Linked DNA regions of Aquibium oceanicum. The protein of the gene in region 2 interacts with the protein of the main gene of each other region in a pairwise test. Links are inferred from orthologs where the notes say so. Each region holds a gene or a part of one and is shown on either strand. Other genes may lie near its edges.

Region 1 (7,145 bases), 3.0 Mb from region 2 along the record:
CGGCAGCGGAAACGCCCCACTTCTCTTCGAGCATCTTCGAGAGCTCAGCCGCCTCGAGGACGGTCAGGCTCGACAGGTCTTCAACGATTTTGGCGAGATCAGCCATTGTCTTTTTCCTTCATGAGGTTCGAACGTGTGATGGTGACAGCGAGGAACGGCCTCATGCCGCCTCGTCCTTCCGGGCATAGGCGCCGAACACGCGGGCCAACTGGGCTGCCGGCGCGTTGACGACCTGGGCGATCCGGGTTGCCGGCGTGGAGATCATCCCCACCAGCTTGGCGCGAAGCTCATCGAGCGACGGCAACGTCGCAAGCGCCTTCACACCTTCGGCGTCGAGTCCGGTCGCACCCATTGCGCCGCCGAGAATGACGAGCTTGTCATTCCCCTTGGCGAATTCGGACGCGACCTTCGGCGCCACAACCGGATCCTCGGAATACGCAATCAGGGTCTGTCCAGTGAACAGGGCCTGCATGCCTTCCGATTCCGTGCCCTGAAGAGCGATCTTGGCGAGACGGTTCTTCGCGACTTTTACGGTACCGCCGGCTGCGCGCATCTTCGTACGAAGATCGTTCATTTGCGCAACGGTGATACCGGCATAGTGGGCCACGACGACCGAACCCGAGGTGTTGAACACCCCGTGCAGGTCCGTGACGAATTCGCGCTTTTCCGCTCTGTCCACTGCCTATCTCCAGTTGACGGCCCTCCTTGCGGGAGAAACCGTCGGGTTGCCTTTTGCCGGCCGGGCCATCGATAAAGATCGCCCGAGCGGCACTCGAGGATCCTGCCCCCTTTCGCCACGTTCCGCGGGAACGGATCCCTCACAACGCGCAGACAAAAGGCAAACACGGTTCGAACCTACTCCGGAGCCTCGCGGCTCCCTTGTCGGGTCGTCCCCGTCTCATGCAGACCCATGCGGATTAAGGACCAGGTGACCCTGGACCGCCTGCAATCTCGGACAGGATTACGGAAGGTTTCCCTCCCGCACCGGAAGGTCTTACCCTTCCGGAATCCGGGCCCGGAGGCCCGGAATTCGTTATCCGGAAACCCTTTGCGGGGTTTTCCGGAGAAATCGGATCAGGACGCTACGGTCAGCGTCGACGGATCGATCTTGAGGCCGGGGCCCATCGTGGAGGACACCGCGACCTTCTTGACGTAGTTGCCCTTCGCACCGGCGGGCTTCGCCTTGACGACCGCATCGGCGAAAGCGCGCACGTTCTCGACCAGTTTGTCGAGATCGAAGGAGGCCTTGCCGACGCCGCCATGCACGATGCCGGCCTTCTCGACGCGGAACTCGACGGCGCCGCCCTTGGAGGCTTTGACGGCCGAGGCGATGTCCATCGTCACGGTGCCGACCTTCGGGTTCGGCATCATGCCGCGCGGGCCGAGCACCTTGCCGAGACGGCCGACCAGCGGCATCATGTCCGGCGTGGCGATGCAGCGGTCGAAGTTGATCTCGCCCTTCTGCACGGTCTCGACCAGGTCTTCCGCGCCGACGATGTCGGCACCGGCCTTGGTCGCTTCCTCGGCCTTGGCGCCGCGCGCAAACACCGCCACGCGCACCGTGCGGCCAGTGCCGTTGGGCAGGTTCACAACGCCGCGCACCATCTGGTCCGCATGGCGCGGATCGACGCCGAGGTTCATCGCAATCTCGATGGTCTCGTCGAACTTGGCGGTGGCCCGCTCCTTGAGCATCTTCACGGCCTCTGCGAGGTCGTAGGACTTGTTGGGATCGAGGCCCTCGCGGGACTTGACGACTCGTTTTGCTGTCTTTGCCATCGTCTTACCCCACGACCTCGAGACCCATGGACCGCGCCGAACCCTCGACCATGCGCATGGCCGCGTCGACGTCGTTCGCGTTGAGATCCTTCATCTTCGCCTCGGCGATCTCGCGTACCTTGTCGCGGGAGATCTCGCCGGCCTTCTGCTTGCCCGGCTCCTTGGAGCCCGACTTCAGCTTGGCGGCCTTTTTCAGGAAGTAGCTCACCGGCGGCGTCTTCATGACGAAGGTGAACGACTTGTCCTGGTAGTAGGTGATGACGACGGGGGTCGGCTGACCCTTTTCCATTTCCTGGGTCTGGGCGTTGAACGCCTTGCAGAACTCCATGATGTTGATGCCGCGCTGACCGAGCGCCGGGCCGATCGGGGGCGACGGCGTCGCCGATCCCGCTGCGACCTGGAGCTTGAGCTGGCCTGCAATCTTCTTAGCCATTTCTTTTCTGCCCTGGTTTCATGCCGGACGCATCCGGCGGTTGCAGCCGGGTGGTGCGGGTCCGCGGCCGGCTTAAGCCGCTTGTCCCTTCCACCCACTCGACGCCGGCGAACTCGCCCGCGCCACCCTCCGGCCAAAGCCGGCGGGATTTCCGGTCAGCCCTTCTCGACCTGACCGAATTCCAGATCGACGGGGACGGCGCGGCCGAAGATCGACACCTCGACCTTGAGGCGCGCACGCTCCTCGTCCACTTCCTGCACGAAGCCGTTGAACGAGGCGAACGGCCCGTCCGACACGCGCACCTGCTCGCCGATCTCGAAGGAGATCGAGGGCTTCGGCCGCTCCACGCCCTCCTGCACCTGGTGCAGGATGCGGTCGGCTTCGGCGTCGGTGATCGGCACCGGACGCGCGTCGCCCAGGAAGCCCGTCACCTTCGGCGTGTTTTTGATCAGCGAGAACACCGCGTCGGTGAGATTGGCGCGCACCAGCACATAGCCCGGGAAGAACTTGCGCTCGGCGTCCACCTTGCGGCCGCGGCGCACTTCCACCACCTTCTCGGTCGGCACGACGATCTGTTCGATCTGGCCGGAAAGACCCTTCTGGCGCGCCTTGTTCTCGATGTCCTCGGCGACTTTCTTCTCGAAATTCGAATAGGCGTGGACGATGTACCACCGCGCAGTCATATCAAATGCTCTCCGTAGTCGCCGGTCTATCGCCCGATGCCGAGGATCAGTTCGACGCCGAGCGCCATGACCTGATCGGCGGCGAAAAAGAAAATGGCCGCAAGAAACGCAAAAATGAGAACCATGACGGTCGAAATCAGCGTCTCGCGCCGGGACGGCCAGGTGACCTTCGAGGTTTCCTGGCGAACCTGCTGGAGAAAGGTAAATGGGTTGGTGGTCTTTGACGCCATCTGCCGCTCTGCTTTCGAGTACCCGTAGGCCGGGCTTCTGATGGTCCCGATGAAGGGAACGTTCTTCGCTCACGAACGGACATTCGAATCCCGAATATTCCGCCCATGCAATAAGGGCACGTAAAGCCAATTCAGGCCTCACGCACCGTGTGTCTGGATGCAGCTATCTAAAGATGAACACGCGCAGATGCAAGTGGCCATTTCGCCCGATCGCGAAATTGTTCCATATCGAACGGGTGACGCAGGGAGACGCCGGCCCGCGATCCGATGGCAGGGGCAGCAGGGCTCGAACCTGCGACCTGCGGTTTTGGAGACCGCCGCTCTACCAACTGAGCTATACCCCTAAGCGCAGGCGGCTTCATACACATCGCGCACGCGCCTTGCAATCGCGTTGTGCCATTCGCGGCATCCGAAATTTCGCCGCCCTGCAATGACGAAACCAGGGCTCGGAATGCCCGTGCCTCGCGGCTACCCGTCGCGATACCGATTCGTGATCGGATAGCGCCGGTCGCGGCCGAAGTTCTTGCGCGTGATCTTGACGCCGGGCGCAGCCTGCCGGCGCTTGTACTCCGCTACGTAGAGCAAGTGCTCGATGCGCGTGACGGTCTCGCGCGGATGTCCGCGCGCCACGATCTCCTCGGTCGACATCTCGTGCTCGACCAGGCACTCCAGGATGTCGTCCAGCACCGGATAGGGCGGCAGCGAATCCTGGTCGGTCTGGTTCTCGCGCAGTTCGGCGGACGGTGCCTTGTCGATGATGTTTTGCGGGATCACCTCGCCCGACGGTCCGAGCGCACCAGGCGGCACCGTGGTGTTTCGCCAGGCGGCCAGCTTATAGACCTGCATCTTATAGAGGTCCTTGATCGGATTGAAGCCGCCGTTCATGTCGCCGTAGAGCGTGGCGTAGCCGACCGACATTTCCGACTTGTTGCCAGTGGTCACCACCATCGAGCCGAACTTGTTCGACACCGCCATGAGGATCACGCCGCGCGAGCGGCTCTGCAGGTTCTCCTCGGTGATGCCTTCCTGCGTGCCCTCGAAGAGATGGCTCAGCGCATGCGTGAAACCCTCGACCGGCTCGGCGATCGGCACGGTGTCGTAGCGGCAGCCGAGCGCGCGCGCGCAGGCCTCGGCGTCGGTGAGCGATTCCTTCGAGGTGTAGCGGTAGGGCAGCATGATCGCGTGCAGCCGCTCCTCGCCCAGCGCGTCGACGGCGAGTGCCGCGCACAGCGCCGAATCGATGCCGCCCGACAAGCCCAGCACCACGTTCCGGAAACCGTTCTTGTTGACGTAGTCGCGCAGGCCCAGCATGCACGCGCGGTAGTCGGCCTCCTCGGCCTCCGGGATACGCGACATCGGCCCGTCCACGCAGCGCCAGCCATCCCCCTCCCCTTGCGCGTCTCCACGCTTCCAGGTCGTGACCATCACGGCTTCCTCGAACTGGCTCATCTGGAAAGCCAGCGACCTGTCGGCGCCTATGGCGAAGGAGGCGCCGTCGAAGACGAGATCGTCCTGACCGCCCATCTGGTTGGCGTAGAGGATCGGCAGGCCGCTCTCGATCACCTGTCGGATGACGACCTGCTGGCGCACGTCCGTCTTGCCGCGATAGTAAGGCGAACCGTTCGGCACCAACAGGATCTCCGCCCCGCTCTCGGCCAGCGTCTCGCAGACGCCGAAGTCTCCCCAGATATCCTCGCAGATCGGAATTCCCAGTCGGATGCCGCGAAAGTTCACCGGCCCCTGGATCTCGGGCGAGGCTTGGAACACGCGCTTTTCGTCGAACTCGCCGTAGTTCGGCAGGTCGTACTTGTGCCGCTCGGCTATGATCTCGCCGTGGTCCGCGACGATGATCGAATTGTGCAGCCCGCTCGCGCGCTTCAGCGGCACGCCCACGATCACGCCCGGCCCGCCGTCGGCGGTATCGGCCGCGAGCGCCCTCGCCGCCTCCTCGCATGAGGCCACGAAGGAGGTTCTCAGCACCAGGTCCTCCGGCGGATAGCCGGCGATGAAGAGTTCGGTGAAGAAGACGAGGTCCGCCCGATGCCGCGCCGCTTCCGCGCGCGCCTGCCGCGCCTTGGCCAGATTGCCGGCGATGTCGCCCACGATCGGGTTCAGCTGGGCGACGGCGATGCGGAGCGTGGAGGGAGCGGACGAGGTCATGGCCCGGGTTTAGCGCGCGGTGCGCCGGCCGGCAATCGGCTACAGCGAGGTCTCATCGGCACGGCGGCGTCGGGGCTTCCCAATCGTCCGTTGCGAAGAAGAACGAGGAAGCCCGCTAGCCGGATGTGGAGCGGGCGAGCTGTTCCTGAAGCCGCAACAGCGGTCCGGGCTCGAGCTGGCCGGGGAAGCCGTAGGGGTTCGAGAATGCATAGATCAGGAAGAGAATGATGCCGGTGAAGGCACCGAACATCGAGATCAGGACGAGATTGAAGCGTTCGGGCGGGAAAGAATAGTAGGCCAGCGAAATGAGCACCACGCCCGACATGGCCGCGAACCAGAACATGCCGCTGATCGAGCCGGAGCCGTGGTTCTCGCGCTTGACGCGCGTCTCGGCGATTGCGTGGAGCTGTGAGAGCATATGGTCGCGCAGGCTCCTCTGCCGGTCGGTGGCCGGGGACAGATCGAGGACGCCGTTGTAGGCCACGTCCCAATGGCCCCATGCGGCGGGAGCCAGACGCCCGGTATCGGCGAGCAGCGCCCACTCCTCGTCCACGATCAGCGCGACATAGTCTTTCATCGCGCCCTGGATCGGTTCGCGGCCTTCGCCTCCGTACCGTCCCGCATCGAAATAGACGTCGGCGATGGCGTTCGCCTCGATCGCGGCCTCGTATTTGAGCTGCTGGTACTCGACCATCTCCTGCGCGAACACCAGCGCCAGGATCAGCCCGTGCAGAGCGGAGATGCGGAAGATCACCGAACCCGCGAGATCACGGCTACGCGCGTCCGGGTCTCCGCCGGTCACCCACCGCATCGCGAAGTAGAAGCCGAGCGTCACGGCGATGGTGGCGCCGACAAATCCGACCCCGAGCAGCAGTTCCATCGCAATACGCCCAGCATCCCACGCCATGCCGTCCGGCTCCTCCACCACGCTCCGGCCCGACCGGCCGGTTGCGTATTCGGGCCGGGAGCGGCCGGCTTGTCAATCTTCTCGTGTGTTTCGGCGCATCCGTCGGGCATTCAGTCGCCCGCGATCGCCTCCCATTTGTCGAGAAATGCCCCGATTTCCAGCGCCTGCATATCCGGCACGGCTTCGAACAGCCGCTCGAGAGGCCAGTCCCACCACGCTAGCCGCGACACCCGCTCGACCACCGCGTCGGCAAATCGCATGCGGATCGTCCGAGCAGGCGCTCCGCCCACGATCGCGTAGGGGGAGACGTCCTTCGTCACCACGGCGTTCGCTCCGACCACTGCGCCGTCGCCGACCGTCACGCCGGGCAGGATCACCGCGCCGTGGCCGATCCAAACGTCGTTGCCGATCGTCACGCTCTTTTCCCTGCGCCGCTCGCGAAACGCCTGGTCGACCCCGAGATAGCGAAAATACTCGTTCGGCCGGTAGCTGATCTTATGCGTGGTCGCGCGTTCCAGCGGGTGCTCCAGCGCATTGATGCGCGTGTTCGCCGCGATCGAGCAGAACTTTCCGATCCTCGTGTAGATCGCCTCGCCGTGCCGCTCGAAATAGGAAAAGTCGCCGACCGTCACCTCGCGCAGGATAACCCGCTCGGCCACCACCACGTAGCGCCCCAGACGGCAGCCCTTCAACTCGGCGGTAGGGTGGATTCGCGGTTCGGGGTCGGTGAAGCGGAGATCCTCGGCCATGGCCGAGCACTAGCGGGCGCCGGGGATGGCGGCAAGCGGTCGCGTGGGATGCCGGAGAATCACCACTAGCAGCCGCCAGGGTGGTGTTCCTAAGGCTTGCCTTCGGTCCACTCGACCTGCTGGCCATAGAGCGGCACTGTCGAGATTGCCATCTTGGCCGAGCCGTCCTGCACCTGGCGCGAGTGCGAGAGGTAGATCAGCGTCTCG
Region 2 (7,082 bases):
CGAGATAAACTCCCTCGACCGTGCGCAGTTGAAGAGTGGGATGCAGCTCCCGGGGATCGATGTGGTCGTACTCAATTGCATAACCGGGCTGAAGAATGACCGCTCTTTCCAGGCCCGGAATCGAGCGGACGAGCTGTAGCTGGACATCTTCTGGCAGAGACGTAGATATGCCATTCGGATAGATTGTATCATCATCCAGACCTTCCGGCTCGAGGAAGATCTGGTGCGCGTCGCGATCGGCGAACCGGACCACCTTGTCCTCGATCGATGGGCAATATCGAGGGCCTACGCCCTTGATATTGCCGGAATACATCGCTGACCGATCGAGGTTCCGCCTTATGATACCGTGCGTTTCCGTCGTCGTGCGGACAATACCGCATTCGATCTGCGGGTTTGTGATGCTCTTCGTCATATAGGAGAATGGCGACGGCGTATCGTCCGCCGCCTGCATCTCCAAACCGGCCCAGTCGATTGAATTCCGGTCCAGGCGTGGCGGAGTACCAGTCTTCAGGCGACCCATCCGCAAACCTTTCGAACGAAACCAATGACTTAACTTGACGCTGGCCTTTTCATTCATGCGCCCGGCAGGAAAATTCCGCTCGCCGATATGGATGAGGCCTCCAAGGAAAGTACCCGTCGTGACGACGATCGCGCCGCAGAGAATACTCCTTCCATCACCCAGTAGGACGCCGCAGACCCGTCCGTCGGAGTGGATCAGTTCCTCTACCTCACCTGCCACAACGTCGAGACCGGCCTGCACGTTGATCTCTGACTGCATGGCAACACGATAGAGTTTGCGATCGGCCTGTGTGCGAGGACCTCGAACCGCCGGGCCCTTCCGGCGATTGAGAAGACGGAACTGAATCCCCGCCGCATCCGCGACCCGACCCATGAGGCCGTCCATGGCGTCAATTTCGCGTACGAGGTGGCCTTTTCCAAGACCACCGATCGCCGGATTGCACGACATGACGCCGATCTTGTCCGGGTCCAGTGTAACCAGGGCGGTAAGAGCTCCGGACCGAGCGGAGGCGGAGGCGGCCTCGCATCCGGCGTGGCCACCACCTATGACCACGACATCGTAGCGCAAGGAATTGCTTTTAAAGTTCACCGTCTACCCTAGCGTCTCGTATGAGCTGGAATGTTTCACGTGAGTCACGCCGGTTCCTCTCGGCATTGTTTCACGTGAGTCATTTCCCGATACAGAATCTCGAGAAGATTACATCCAGCACGTCTTCGACATCCACATCGCCTATGATCCTCCCCAAGGCAAGGCTGGCGCGCCGCATTAGTTCCGCTTTCAGCTCCAGATCAAGCGAGTCCTCGGTTAGCGCATTTCCGAGCAACCGTTCCGCCTCGACCAATTGGGCGACATGGCGCTCGCGGAAAGGGATTAAGTTCTGTGATGTGGAAACCGCCGTAACGGCATGTTCCCGGATGCGCTCTAGAAGAGCCTCCAGCCCCGCGCCCGTTTTGGCCGACACTTTCAGATCGGCAAGCGGACCCACCTCGATCGTTGTCAGGTCCGAATACCCGACGAGATCGGACTTGGTCCCCACCTTGATTTCGTTTTCGAACCGATCCTGGACGGTGGTGTCTGAAGAAGCCGAGAGATCGTGCAGCCGCAGTACCAGTTGTGCCGAACGGCCAGCTTCGCGCGCACGTTCTATACCTTGCTGCTCGACCGGACCTGCACCTTCCCGCAATCCCGCGGTATCGGTCAGCACAACTTTGACACCGCAGAGGTCGAGGTTAACTACGACGAGGTCTCGTGTCGTTCCAGGCTCCTCCGAAACGATCGCCGCGTCGCGGCGGATCAACGCGTTGAGAAGGCTGGATTTTCCCGCATTGGGTAGTCCGATCAGCGCGACCTGGTACCCATTGCGGATGATTTCCGAAGTGCGGTAACCCTTGATGTGCTCAAGAATCTCGACACGGAGTTCCGCAATTCCCGCCCACACAGTCGATCCCACCGCGCCCGGGATGTCTTCCTCATCCGAGAAATCGAGTTCCGCTTCGATCATGGCGCGTGCATGAATAATCCGCTCACGCCAACTCTGGTAGAGCTCAGATGTTCTGCCGCTCGCATTGGCAATTGCAAAACGTCGCTGCGCTTCCGTCTCGGCTTCGATGAGGTCGGCGAGGGCCTCGGCGCCCGTCAGATCGAACTTGCCATTGACATGGGCCCGTCGCGCGAACTCGCCAGCTTCGGCCGTCCTGAGGCCGGGCAAAGCGGCAAACGTCCGGAACAAGGCCGCGATCACAGCTATACTGCCGTGGACCTGGAACTCGGCGCTGTCGTCCCCGGTAAAGCTGGCCGGGGCTGCGAAGTAGGAGACGAACCCGCGGTCGATCACCCCGCCGTCCAAGTCGCGGAGCGTTGCCAGCACCAGTTGCCGTGGTTCGGGTACGGAACCGACAAGTGTCGTCAGGACCTCCCGCACGTGTGGGCCGGACAATCGGACGACCGCGACGGCCGACGGGAGGTTGCCGGAGGAAAGAGCGTAAATCGTATCGCGGAACATCGTACAACCCGCCCGCCATAGATGTGACGATCTTTACATCGACTTCCTAAATATAGGAAATTCAGCTCCGATCACGGATCGTCATCGGACAAACAGATCAAGTATTCATGGAATCGAAGAAGTCAGAGTTGCTCTTCGTCTGCTTCAACTTGTCGATCAGGAACTCGATCGCGTCGGTCGTTCCCATCGGGGAAAGGATGCGACGCAATACGAATATCTTCTGCAGATCCTGACGCTGGACAAGAAGATCTTCCTTACGGGTGCCGGACTTGAGAATGTCCATGGCGGGGAAGATGCGCTTGTCGGCCACCTTGCGGTCGAGCACAATCTCGGAGTTGCCGGTACCCTTGAACTCTTCGAAGATCACCTCGTCCATGCGGCTGCCGGTATCGATGAGCGCGGTCGCGATGATCGTGAGCGATCCGCCTTCCTCGATGTTGCGCGCGGCACCGAAGAAGCGCTTCGGCCGCTGCAGGGCGTTGGCGTCGACACCGCCCGTCAGCACCTTGCCGGACGACGGCACGACGGTATTGTAGGCGCGGCCGAGACGGGTGATGGAATCGAGCAGGATCACGACGTCGCGGCCGTGCTCGACCAGGCGCTTGGCCTTTTCGATGACGATCTCGGCGACCTGGACGTGGCGGACCGCCGGTTCGTCGAAGGTCGACGACACTACCTCGCCGCGCACGGAGCGCTGCATGTCGGTGACTTCCTCCGGCCGCTCGTCGATCAGGAGCACGATCAGGAAGCATTCCGGATGGTTCGATGTGATCGAATGGGCGATGTTCTGGAGCAGGACGGTCTTGCCGGTGCGCGGCGGCGCGACGATCAGGCCGCGCTGGCCCTTGCCGAGCGGTGCGACCAGATCGATGACGCGCGAGGAGATGTCTTTGGTCGTCGGGTTCTCGAGCTCCATCTTCAGCCGCTCGTTCGGATAGAGCGGCGTCAGATTGTCGAAATGGATCTTGTGCCTGATCTTCTCGGGATCGTCGAAGTTGATCGTGTTGACCTTCAGCAGCGCGAAGTAGCGTTCGCCTTCCTTGGGGCTGCGGATGGGGCCTTCGACGGTATCGCCAGTCTTCAGCGAGAAGCGGCGGATCTGCGAGGGCGAGATGTAGATGTCGTCCGGGCCGGGCAGGTAGTTAGCGTTCGCCGACCTCAGGAAGCCGAACCCGTCCTGCAGGACCTCGACGACGCCATCCCCGATGATCTCGATGTCCTGCGCGGCGAGTTTCTTCAGGATCGCGAACATCAGCTCCTGCTTGCGCATCACGCTGGCGTTTTCGACTTCCAGCGATTCGGCGAACGCAATGAGATCGGTCGGCTTCTTGTTCTTGAATTCCTGTAGTTTCATTTCCTGCATGGAAAAACTCTGAATGTGCGAGGGGATACAGCGGGATGCGGCGACTGCCGGCGGCGAACTGGATACGGCTCGGCTGCGCTGTACAGGGAGGAAGCCGGTCTTTTATAGCCGACACGACGCCAGCGCAAGAAGGCTTTTTGACGGTCTCAGAACGGTTTCACGATCACGAGGATCACGATCGCGATCATCAGCACCGTCGGGCCTTCGTTCATCAGACGCCAGTGCCGCGCCGGCTTGTCGTTTCGATCCTCCGCGAACTTCCTGACCGCGGCCGAGAAGTAGCCGTGAAGTCCCGACAAGAGAATAACCAGAAGGATCTTCACGTGGAGCCATCCGGCCTGGAACCGGAAGCCGTCCCAGGCGAGCCAGAGCCCGAAGACCCAGGTGACGGTCATCGCCGGATTGATGATGACCCTCAGGAGCCGTTGCTCCATCACCTTGAAGGTCTCGGACTGCACCGAGCCGGGCTCGGCATCGCAATGATAGATGAACAGACGCGGCAGGTAGAGCATCCCGGCCATCCACGAGATCACCGCGATGACATGGATGGCCTTGGCCCAGAGATAGAAACTGTCCGGGTCGATTGCAAACAGCAGCGCCGTCAAGGCGAGAAAGATCGCGATCGCGACGGCTGCGCGACGCGCGGCGGTGCGTCCGCCTGTCGATCCGCTGTTTTCCATTGGCTCTAGCGCCCTCTCACCTGGGCGATCATCGCCTCGACATGCTCGATGGGGGTCTCGGGCGTGATGCCATGTCCGAGATTGAAGACGAAGGGGCCGTCCGAAAGCGCGTCCAGGATCGCCGCCACACCATCCGACAGCGCCTCGCCGCCGGCGACGAGCCGCATCGGGTCTAGATTGCCCTGAACGGTCCCTTGCGCCTGCAAACGGCGCGCCTGGGAGAGCGGCACGGCCCAGTCGAGCCCGAGTGCCTGCACGCCGGTGCTTGCCTTGTAGCCGTCGTAGAGGCTGCCAGCGCCTTTCGGAAAGCCGATGATCGGGGTTTCCGGGTGCGCCTGCCTGATCTTCTTCACCATCCTGGCGACGGGCGCCTCGCAGATTGTGCGAAACGAAGCCTCGTCGAGCACACCCGACCAGCTGTCGAAGATCTGGACGGCGTCCGCGCCATTGTCGATCTGCCGGATGAGATACTCCGCAGAGACGTCCGCCAGGACATCGAGAAGCTTCGCGAAGGCCTGCGGATGCTCGTAGGCGAACAGCCGAGCCGGCGCCTTCTCGGGCGTGCCCTTCCCGGCAATCATGTAGGTGGCGACCGTCCAAGGGGCGCCGCAGAACCCGAGAAGCGTCGTCTCGGCCGGAAGTTCGTGCCGCAGACGCCTCACGGTCTCGTAGACGGGGGCGAGTCGCTCGTGGAACGCATCCGTCCTCAGCTCTTCGATGCCCGTCTCATCGATCGGCGTCATCAGCGGTCCTTGCCCCTCTTCGAAGCGCAGATCCCTTCCGAGCGCATGGGGAACGACGAGAATGTCGGAAAACAGGATCGATGCGTCGAAGCCAAAGCGCCGGATCGGCTGCAGGGTCACTTCGACGGCGAGATCGGGATTGTAACAGAGATCGAGGAAGCTCCCGGCTTCTTTCCGCACTTCCCGGTACTCGGGCAGATAGCGGCCAGCCTGGCGCATCATCCAGATCGGAGGAGGATAGACAGTCTCGCCCTTCAGGACGCGCATCATCCGTCGTTCGACTGCCATCTGCGTCACCTCTCCGCCCTCAATGAAAAAGAGAATCTCTTTTTTAAGGAATCTGATTGTTCTTAGACTCTGTCAGAATCGGGGATATCGGCTTTTCCCCATCCGCGCCAGCGCGGGTACCTCCGATCGCGCGCGTGCATAGTGTCGCGGCGGCGGTGGTGATAGCGGGGATTGTCCAGAATTCCTGTTCACAAACAGGGAGTTGATCCGGCACCGCTTATTGCGATCGTGCAGGCTTGTTCCGGACGACTTCTACCGCCCGCCTTTTCCTCCCCAGCCCGGGAGACAATTCCACACCCATCCGAATTGTGGATGAAACGGCTTCTGATACAGTCGCGCCGGCCGCACCTCGCGGTCTCGCCAAACCATCCCCTGATTCCCACAGGACAGGCCTTTCCCCTGTGAACAAGCCGCGAAACTTCTTTCATCTCCACCTCATATCGGATGCCACCGGCGAGACGCTGCTGGCCGCCGGCCGGGCGGCGTCGGCCCAGTACAAGGATGCGCGTGCGATCGAGCATATCTATCCGCTGATCCGCACGGAGCGGCAGCTTGCCGCCGTGCTTCAGGAGATCGACAGCGAACCGGGGATCGTCCTCTACACGATCGTCGACCAGCCGCTGGCCCGCATGATCGACGAGAGCTGCGCGGCAATGGGCCTGCCTTGCGTTTCGGTACTCGAACCCGTGCTCACCGTCTTCCAGTCCTATCTGGGAGAACCGGCCGGCCGACGCGTCGGCGCGCAGCACGTGCTCGATGCCGAATATTTTCGCCGCATCGACGCGCTGAACTTCACCATGGAGCATGACGACGGGCAGCTGCCGACGGACATAGACGAGGCCGACATCGTGCTCGTCGGTATTTCAAGGACGTCGAAGACACCGACGAGCATTTATCTCGCCAACCGCGGCATCAAGACCGCGAACCTGCCGATCGTCCTGGGCGTCGACATCCCCGACAGCCTGAAGAAGGCGAAACGGACGCTGATCGTCGGGTTGATCGCCTCCGCCGAACGCATCTCGCACGTGCGCCAGAACCGGATTCTCGGCACCGGCGCTGGGTACGATGCGGAACGTTATGCCGATCGCACGGTGATTTCGGAGGAGCTGACCTACGCCAGGCAGATCTGCAACCGCTACGGCTGGCCCATGATCGATGTCAGCCGCCGCTCCATCGAGGAAACCGCGGCCGCCATCCTTGCGTTGCGCGGTCGCAGCCGCTAGCGGGACCGGCCAAGGAGAACGAAAATGCGCGACCAGATCATCCTCGCCTCGGGCAGCCCATTCCGGCGCCAGTTGCTGGAAAATGCCGGCGTGACCTTTCAGGTAGTCAGGGCGGATCTCGACGAGCGATCCCTCGAGGCCCCCTTGGCGAATTCAGGCGCAGGTGCGGAGGACATCGCCTCCGTCCTGGCGGAAGCGAAGGCCACATCGGTGAGCGAGGCGCATGCCGGCGCCTTCGTGATCGGCTCGGACCAGACTCTGTC
Region 3 (7,158 bases), 2.7 Mb from region 2 along the record:
CAGACGAGCGCGCCAGCGGCCTCCACCGCCGAACCCTTTCGCCCCGCCAGCCGCTCGCCCGAGGCGACCGCAAGGAAGAACCCGGCGCCGAGTACGCAGAACGTCGCGGTCAGGCCGAGCGTGTTGGCCGTCATGACCGCGCTGCGGCCGGGAAACTCCAGCGGATTGATGCCGATCATGCCCAACCAGGAAAAGGTCCGCATCAGCCCGTCGAAGGAAACCGAGGCGAGTGCCAGCAGCAGGAACGCCGTTCCGGCAACCGGCAGCGAAGGCTGCTCCGCCAGCCGGGCGCCCGGAAGATTGAGGCGCAGTTCCTTTGGACCCGGCAGCCCTTCGCTGGCGAGGATCCCGATCCGGGAGATCATGCGCAGGAAGACGGTCAGGAACTCGCCGTCCCGGCTCCACCGGTCGAAGCCGAAAAGCACCATCAGCACGAACGTACCGGCCCAGTAGACCGCGACGATCGCGGCGAGCCGTGCAGGGTCGTCGGGTGCCGGATAGACCAGTTCGAACCACGCGAAGCATGCCAGTCCGACGAAGGCCGGCCAGCGGCCGAGCTTTTCCGGATAGGCCAGCCATCCCGTCTCCCCCCTGCCTGCGGCCAGCACCAGGAGACGCCAGGGCCCGTACCAGGGATTGATCCAGCGCCACAGGTCGCCAAACAGCCCCTGCGCCAGCACGATCGCCACCCAAAGCACGGTCCAGACCATCAGCGGCAACGGGTTCGACAGCGGGTCGCGACTGCCCCAGAACCCTGCCGCCACGAGGCCGGCCAGCACGAGGAACGACGCCGAACTCGACACCGGCACACCGCTCCTCGGCATCCGCGCGATGGTCGCCCGCGATTGGGCCAGCCGGTCGAGCGAACGCGGGTCGATGAAGAAAAGCACGAGAAAACTGAGCGCTACGGCGACGGCTCCGCCCAGAAGGTAATATCCCGTCGGCAGAAGCATGACGTATCCGCGATCCGACGCATGCGCGAAAGCCGCGTCGAACCCCAGCGTGGCCGGAACGAGCAGAAAGATGACGAGTAGGACGAATCGGACGTGAAATCGGGTGAGTCGCATGCCTCTGGCCGACCTGAAATCGCCACAGACTTGCACGCGAAAGCGCCGCCGCAAAGTCCCGGCCGTGTTTCCGGGCACGAGACGTGCAGTTGCAATTTTGGCGGGCAGGTTCGGCACATCTGCCCTGAAACTATTTTAGGCCAGACGAGTTCTCGACTTGAATGGATGGCGCTCATGCGTCTATCCATTTGATATACCAAATAGCAGGCTGGAATGGATGCTGACGAGCGGTGACAGCGGTATTGCCGACGACGACGAGGCGCCTTCCCTGGATCAGGGCATGCTTCTCGGGCTCATGGGGCGCGAACTGCGTGTTACGTATCTCGCGGTGTTCCGGAGGGTCGAGGACCAGCTGGAAAAAGTCGGCATAACCCCGCAGCAATTCGCGCTCCTGGTCGTCGTCGAGCGCAACCCCGGCGCCCGCCAGACCTTGCTGGCCAAAGCGCGCGGGCTGGACAAGTCCACGCTCGTTCCGATGATCGACCGGCTCGAACGCGACGGCCTGCTGGAGCGGCGTCCGCTCGCCAACGATCGCCGCGTCCGCGCGATCTGGATCACCGAACGCGGCAAGCAGATCCTCGACGCAGCCATCCCGGTGGTGCGCGAAAGCGACGATCTCGTCCGCGGCAGCCTGACCGAATCCGAAAGGGCGCAACTCCTGAAGCTGATGGAAAAGATCCGCATCGGCATCGAGGACAGTGCGGCCTCTGCGCGTGGGAACGACGCCGCCGCTTGAAGACGCGGCTTGGAACCGGACTGCCACCGCGCTAGGCTCGGCCATGCTCCCCTCCCCCTACATCTCCCGCCTTCTTGAAATCATGACCGCCCTGCGCACCCCCGGCACCGGATGCCCGTGGGACCTGGAGCAGGACTTTGCCACCATAGCGCCCTATACTCTGGAGGAAGCCTACGAGGTCGCGGACGCGATTGAGCGCGGCGACATGGACGACCTGCGCGAGGAACTGGGTGACCTCCTGCTCCAGGTCGTCTTCCACGCGCGCATGGCCGAGGAGGCCGGTGAGTTCTCATTCGGCGACGTCGTCGATGCCATCACCACCAAGATGATTCGCCGACATCCGCACGTGTTCGGCAACGCCGAGGCGCGCGCGGCCGGGTCCGCGAAGGGAATGTGGGACAGCATCAAGGCCGAGGAGAAGGCCGAGAAGCGCCAGAGGCGCCTCGCCCGCGGCCTGTCGGCCGAAGACAGCGGCGACGGTTTCCTCGACAGCGTGCCGGTCGGGCTGCCGGCGCTCGTTCGTGCGAAGAAGCTCCAGGAGCGCGCGGCGAAGGTCGGTTTCGACTGGAAGGAGGCCGGACCCATCCTCGACAAGATCGAGGAGGAGATCGCAGAACTGCGTAAGGCGATCGCCGACGGCGACCAGGCGTCCACGCAGGACGAGTTCGGCGACGTGCTCTTCGCGCTGGTCAATTTCGGCCGTCACGCCGGCATCGACGGCGAGACGGCGCTCCACGGGACGAACGCAAAGTTCCGCCGCCGCTTCCACTACATCGAACGGGCGCTGAACGCGTCCGGAAGCCGTCTCGAAGACGCCTCGCTCGATGAGATGGAAGATCTCTGGCAGCGCGCGAAAGCGGCCGAGTAGTATCGCTACTCCGGCGCCGGCCCAGCGGTCGTTAGCCGGCTTTCCAGTTCGGCGCGTGTTGCGCGCGTGACGCGGATCGTCAGTTCCGCGCCGCCGTCATCGAGGTCCTTGCGCGTGATGATCTCGGCGTTCCGGTAGATCCAGTCGAGGTGGCGCAGGCCGTCCGGCGGGACCTGCACCGTCATCGTCTCCAGATCCCCCGAGACGCGGCTTTCCACGATGGCGAGAAGGTTTTCCAGCCCCTCCCCGCTGATCGCCGACACCGCCACGGGCGGCGCCTGCGGGTCGCGCGCAGCCTGCTGCATCAGCCGCTCGCGGTTTTGCGCGTCCAGCTGATCGATCTTGTTCCAGACCTCAACCACCTTGCCGTCGGGCGCGGTGTCGACGCCGAGGTCGGAGAGAATCCGCTCGACGTCCTCGGCCTGCGCGGCCGTGTCCGGATCGGAAATGTCGCGCAGGTGGATGACGAGATCGGCCTCGACCACTTCTTCCAGCGTTGCCCGGAACGCTGCCACCAGATGCGTCGGCAAGTCGGAGATGAAGCCGACGGTGTCGGACAGGATGACGATCGTGCCATGCGGCAGCCGCACACGACGCAGGGTCGGGTCGAGCGTGGCGAAGAGCATGTTCTCGGCCAGCACCTCGGCGCCGGTCAGCCGGTTGAACAGCGTCGACTTGCCGGCATTGGTGTAGCCCACGATCGCCACCACCGGGAACGGAACCTTGCGGCGCTTGGAGCGGTGCAGTTCGCGCGTGCGCCGCACGGTTTCGAGCTCGCGCTTCAGCTTGGTGATCTTGTCCTGCAGGATGCGCCGGTCGGCCTCGATCTGGGTTTCGCCGGGACCGCCAAGGAACCCCGCGCCGCCGCGCTGGCGTTCAAGGTGCGTCCAGCTGCGCACGAGGCGGCCCTTCTGGTAGTTCAGATGGGCGAGTTCCACCTGCAGCGCGCCTTCCTTGGTGCGCGCCCGTTCGCCAAAGATTTCCAGGATGATGCCGGTGCGGTCCAGCACCTTGGCGTTCAGCGCCTTTTCGAGGTTGCGCTGCTGCACGGGGGTCAGCGGATGGTCGATGATGACCAGCGACGCTTCCGCCTGCTTGATGTGTTCGGCCAGTTCCTCGATCTTGCCGGTTCCAAGAAGCGTCGCCGGACGCGGCACGTTCACCGTCACGATTTCCGTGTAGACCGGATCGAGATCGATCGCCCTTGCAAGCCCGATCGCCTCCGCGAAGCGCGCTTCGGGAGACCGCGACAGCCGCGGACGGGCCTTGCTCTCGTCGTCCTCGCGGGAAAATCGCGGCAGCACGGGCACGACGATCGCGGCGCGCGCCGTCTTGCCCTTCAGTGCCTCGTCGGCCTGCCGGTCCTTCGCCCCCTGCTGGCGCCCGCCCGGATTGCTAGCGTCCAATCAGCTTTCCCGGCTGCTTTCCTCGCCATCGAACATCTGAACCGGCTGGCTCGGCATGATGGTGGAAATGGCATGCTTGTAGACGAGCTGCGAGTGCCCGTCGCGGCGCAGGAGAACACAGAAATTGTCGAACGATGTCACCACGCCCGTAAGCTTCACACCATTGATCAGGAAGATCGTAAGAGGATTCTTGCTCTTGCGTACTGAATTCAGGAACAGATCCTGAAGATTCTGCGAACGTTCCGCCATTTTTCTTTTCTTTCGCCGTTCCCCGTCCCCCGTACACGACGGCGTCAACACGTAAACGCCCGTTCCAAATGTACGAAAAACTACCCACCTCGGAAGGGTTGGCGCAATAGCTCGCCCCACTCCCCCTCAATGCGGTTATCAGGCTTGGCTTTTTTCCGCAACGTCAAAAAAAGCCTCGCGCAGCGAAAGTACCACCGAACCCGGGTGGCCGTTAGCGATCACATGGCCGTCGATCTCGACCACCGGCATCGCGATGGTCGTCGCCGAACTGATGAAGGCTTCCCGGGCGTCCTTCGCCTCCGCGACCGTGAAGCCGCGCTCCTCGATCGCGAGGCCGAGCTTGGCGGCGACCTCGAACAGCGTTGTGCGGGTGATGCCCCGCAGGATGCCGTGGTCGGCCGGCCTGGTGACGAGACGGCCATCCTTCGTGACGATCCAGGCATTCGAGGATCCGCCCTCCTTCACCATGCCGTCGGTGTCGACGAACCACGCCTCCTGCGCGCCCGCGTCCCTGGCCGCCTGCTTGGCCAGTACGTTGGGCAGGAGGCCCACCGTCTTGACGTCGACGCGGTCCCAGCGGTTTTCCGGCACGGTGATCACCTTGATGCCGGTTCCGGCCCGCTTGGCACCAACGGCGGGATCGACCTTGCGCGCCGTGACGACGAGAGACGGCGCGGTATCCTTGGGAAACAGGAAGTCGCGCGGGGCAACGCCGCGCGTCACCTGGAGATAGACAAGGCCGTCGCGCACCCGGTTGCGCGCCACCACCTCGCGAATGATAACCTCCAGCGCCTTGCGGCCGAGCGGCCAGTCCATCGCCAGTTCCCGCAGCGACCGATCGAGCCGGTCGAGATGCCCCTTCATGTCCACGATGAAGCCGCGCGCCACCTCGCACACCTCGTAGACGCCGTCGGCGAACTGGTAGCCGCGGTCCTCGATGTGCACCGCGGCCTCGGCATGGCGCACGTAGCGCCCGTTCACGTAGGAAATTCTCGGCATTGTCCCCTCGGCTCCGACCGGCGCGCTTCTAGAAGAACTCGAGACTGACGCGGAACATCTGTTCGACCTGGCGCACCGCGTTCGCCATGGCGAAGATCACCACCCGGTCGCCGGGGCGGATGAGCAGCGAGCCGCTCGGCTTGATCACCTGTCCGTCGCGATAGACGATGCCGAGCCGCATGCCGTCGGGAAGGTCGAGATCGCGCAACGGCGATCCGACCAGCGGCGAGGTTTCCAGCGCCTCTGCCTCGATGATCTCGGCAGCACCCCGCTGCACGCTGTGGACCGCCCGGATGCGCCCGCGCCGCACGTGCTGGAGCACGCGCGAAATCGTCACGGAGCGCGGGTTGACGTGCGCGTCGATGCCGAGTGTCTTGGTGAAGTCGTGATAGGTCGGATTGTTGATCAGGACCAGGTTGGACTTGCAGCCGAGCCGCTTCGACATCACGCTCGACAGGATGTTCACCTGGTCGTTGTTGGTCAACGCCACCATCAGGTCGGCGTCCTGGATGTCGGCCTCCAGGAGCAGCTTCTGGTCCAGCGCGCTGCCGTGCAGCACGACGGTGCGGCGCAGCTTGTCGGCGATCGTCACCGCGCGCTCGCGCGTATCCTCGATGATCTTCACCTTGGTGCGGGTCTGCCGCGCCTCCAGCGCCTTGGCGACGTAGAGCCCGATGTTGCCGCCGCCGGCGATCACGATGCGCAGCGCCTCCGATTCCTCGTGTCCGAAGAGGCCGAGCGTGCGCCGCACCTGGTCCTTGCGCGTCACCACGTAGGCGAGGTCGCCCGCGACCAGCTGGTCGGCCGAATGCGGGATGAACAGCCGTCCGTTGCGCCACACGCCGACCACGGTCGAGGGCAGGTCCGGGAAGAGGTCCGAGAGCTGCGACAGCGGCGTGTTGATGACCGGGCATTCCTCCAGGCACTCGATCGCCACCATCGCCACCTGGTCGTCGGCGAAGCGCACGACGTCGGTGGCGCCCGGCAGGGCGATGCGCCGCAGCACCATCTCGCCGACTTCGATCTCGGGCGAGATGATCACGTCGATCGGCAGGTTCTCGCGCGAGAACAGGTTCTGGTAGTGCGGCAACAGATAGGACTGCGCCCGGATGCGCGCGATCTTGGTGGGGATATTGAACAGCGAGTGCGCCACCTGGCACGCCGTCATGTTGACCTCGTCGTAGAGCGTCACGGCGATGAACATGTCGGCCTGCTGGGCACCCGCCATCTCCAGCACGTCCGGATGCGCGCCGTGCCCGACGAAGCCGCGCACGTCGAGCTGGTCGCGGATCGTGCGTACCAGTTCCGGCGATGTATCGATGACGGAAACGTCGTTCTGTTCGGCGGCGAGCCGCTCGGCGATGCCGTAGCCGACCTGGCCGGCACCGCAAATGATCACGCGCATTCCTTGCTGCTCCGATCCGTCAAACGCCGAGCGACTTCAGCTTCCTGTGCAAGGCGGACCGTTCCATACCAACGAACTCGGCCGTGCGCGAGATGTTGCCGCCGAAACGGTTGATCTGGGCGATCAGATATTCCTTCTCGAACATCTCGCGCGCCTCGCGCAGCGGCAGGGCCATGATGTGCTGGTCCGACTGGTTGGGCGCGCGCGGCATCACGTCGCCGATCTCCGCCGGCAGGAGGTTGGTCGTGATCGGAGCGTCCACGTCGTCGCCGCGCGACAGGATCATCAGCCGCTCGACGTTGTTGCGCAGCTGGCGGACGTTGCCCGGCCAGTTGTGCGCCTGCAGCACGGCCAGCACGTCGTCTCCGATGCGCCGGTTCCGGATGCCCGACTGGCGCACGACCTGCTTCATGAAGTGGTCGACGAGG

The links.
Region 1: the proteins of rho (region 2) and nusG interact in binary tests that used the Escherichia coli proteins (3 or more experiments, as listed by UniProt). The link is inferred for Aquibium oceanicum from one-to-one orthologs.
Region 3: the proteins of rho (region 2) and hfq interact in binary tests that used the Escherichia coli proteins (3 or more experiments, as listed by UniProt). The link is inferred for Aquibium oceanicum from one-to-one orthologs.

Annotation. Positions count from the first base shown.
Region 1 is NZ_CP018171.1:3,326,643-3,333,787, forward strand. What follows is about bases 1,129-3,976. They hold nusG (transcription termination/antitermination protein NusG), read right to left. Parts: upstream 2,893-3,976; coding sequence 2,365-2,892; downstream 1,129-2,364. Other genes in these bases: rplA (50S ribosomal protein L1), read right to left, coding at 1,129-1,776; rplK (50S ribosomal protein L11), read right to left, coding at 1,781-2,209; secE (preprotein translocase subunit SecE), read right to left, coding at 2,919-3,122; BSQ44_RS16320 (NAD+ synthase), read right to left, coding at 3,591-3,976. Also shown: rplL (50S ribosomal protein L7/L12), read right to left, coding at 1-106; rplJ (50S ribosomal protein L10), read right to left, coding at 161-679; more of rplA, read right to left, coding at 1,075-1,128; more of BSQ44_RS16320, read right to left, coding at 3,977-5,282; BSQ44_RS16325 (bestrophin-like domain), read right to left, coding at 5,398-6,189; BSQ44_RS16330 (DapH/DapD/GlmU-related protein), read right to left, coding at 6,300-6,938; BSQ44_RS16335 (CreA family protein), read right to left, coding at 7,028-7,145. UniProt on the Escherichia coli protein: Part of the processive rRNA transcription and antitermination complex (rrnTAC). The complex forms an RNA-chaperone ring around the RNA exit tunnel of RNA polymerase (RNAP).
Region 2 is NZ_CP018171.1:375,395-382,476, forward strand. The notes cover bases 1,753-4,537. They hold rho (transcription termination factor Rho), read right to left. Parts: upstream 3,886-4,537; coding sequence 2,620-3,885; downstream 1,753-2,619. Other genes in these bases: mnmE (tRNA uridine-5-carboxymethylaminomethyl(34) synthesis GTPase MnmE), read right to left, coding at 1,753-2,522; hemJ (protoporphyrinogen oxidase HemJ), read right to left, coding at 4,032-4,537. Also shown: tRNA uridine-5-carboxymethylaminomethyl(34) synthesis enzyme MnmG, read right to left, coding at 1-1,108; more of mnmE, read right to left, coding at 1,188-1,752; more of hemJ, read right to left, coding at 4,538-4,565; hemE (uroporphyrinogen decarboxylase), read right to left, coding at 4,571-5,596; BSQ44_RS01925 (pyruvate, water dikinase regulatory protein), read left to right, coding at 5,998-6,819; BSQ44_RS01930 (Maf-like protein), read left to right, coding at 6,844-7,082. UniProt on the Escherichia coli protein: Facilitates transcription termination by a mechanism that involves Rho binding to the nascent RNA, activation of Rho's RNA-dependent ATPase activity, and release of the mRNA from the DNA template.
Region 3 is NZ_CP018171.1:3,108,109-3,115,266, forward strand. The notes cover bases 2,703-5,563. They hold hfq (RNA chaperone Hfq), read right to left. Parts: upstream 4,327-5,563; coding sequence 4,078-4,326; downstream 2,703-4,077. Other genes in these bases: hflX (GTPase HflX), read right to left, coding at 2,703-4,077; BSQ44_RS15200 (D-amino-acid transaminase), read right to left, coding at 4,465-5,325; trkA (Trk system potassium transporter TrkA), read right to left, coding at 5,354-5,563. Also shown: BSQ44_RS15175 (hypothetical protein), read right to left, coding at 1-1,067; BSQ44_RS15180 (MarR family winged helix-turn-helix transcriptional regulator), read left to right, coding at 1,285-1,803; mazG (nucleoside triphosphate pyrophosphohydrolase), read left to right, coding at 1,847-2,671; more of hflX, read right to left, coding at 2,677-2,702; more of trkA, read right to left, coding at 5,564-6,730; nitrogen assimilation response regulator NtrX, read right to left, coding at 6,750-7,158. UniProt on the Escherichia coli protein: RNA chaperone that binds small regulatory RNA (sRNAs) and mRNAs to facilitate mRNA translational regulation in response to envelope stress, environmental stress and changes in metabolite concentrations.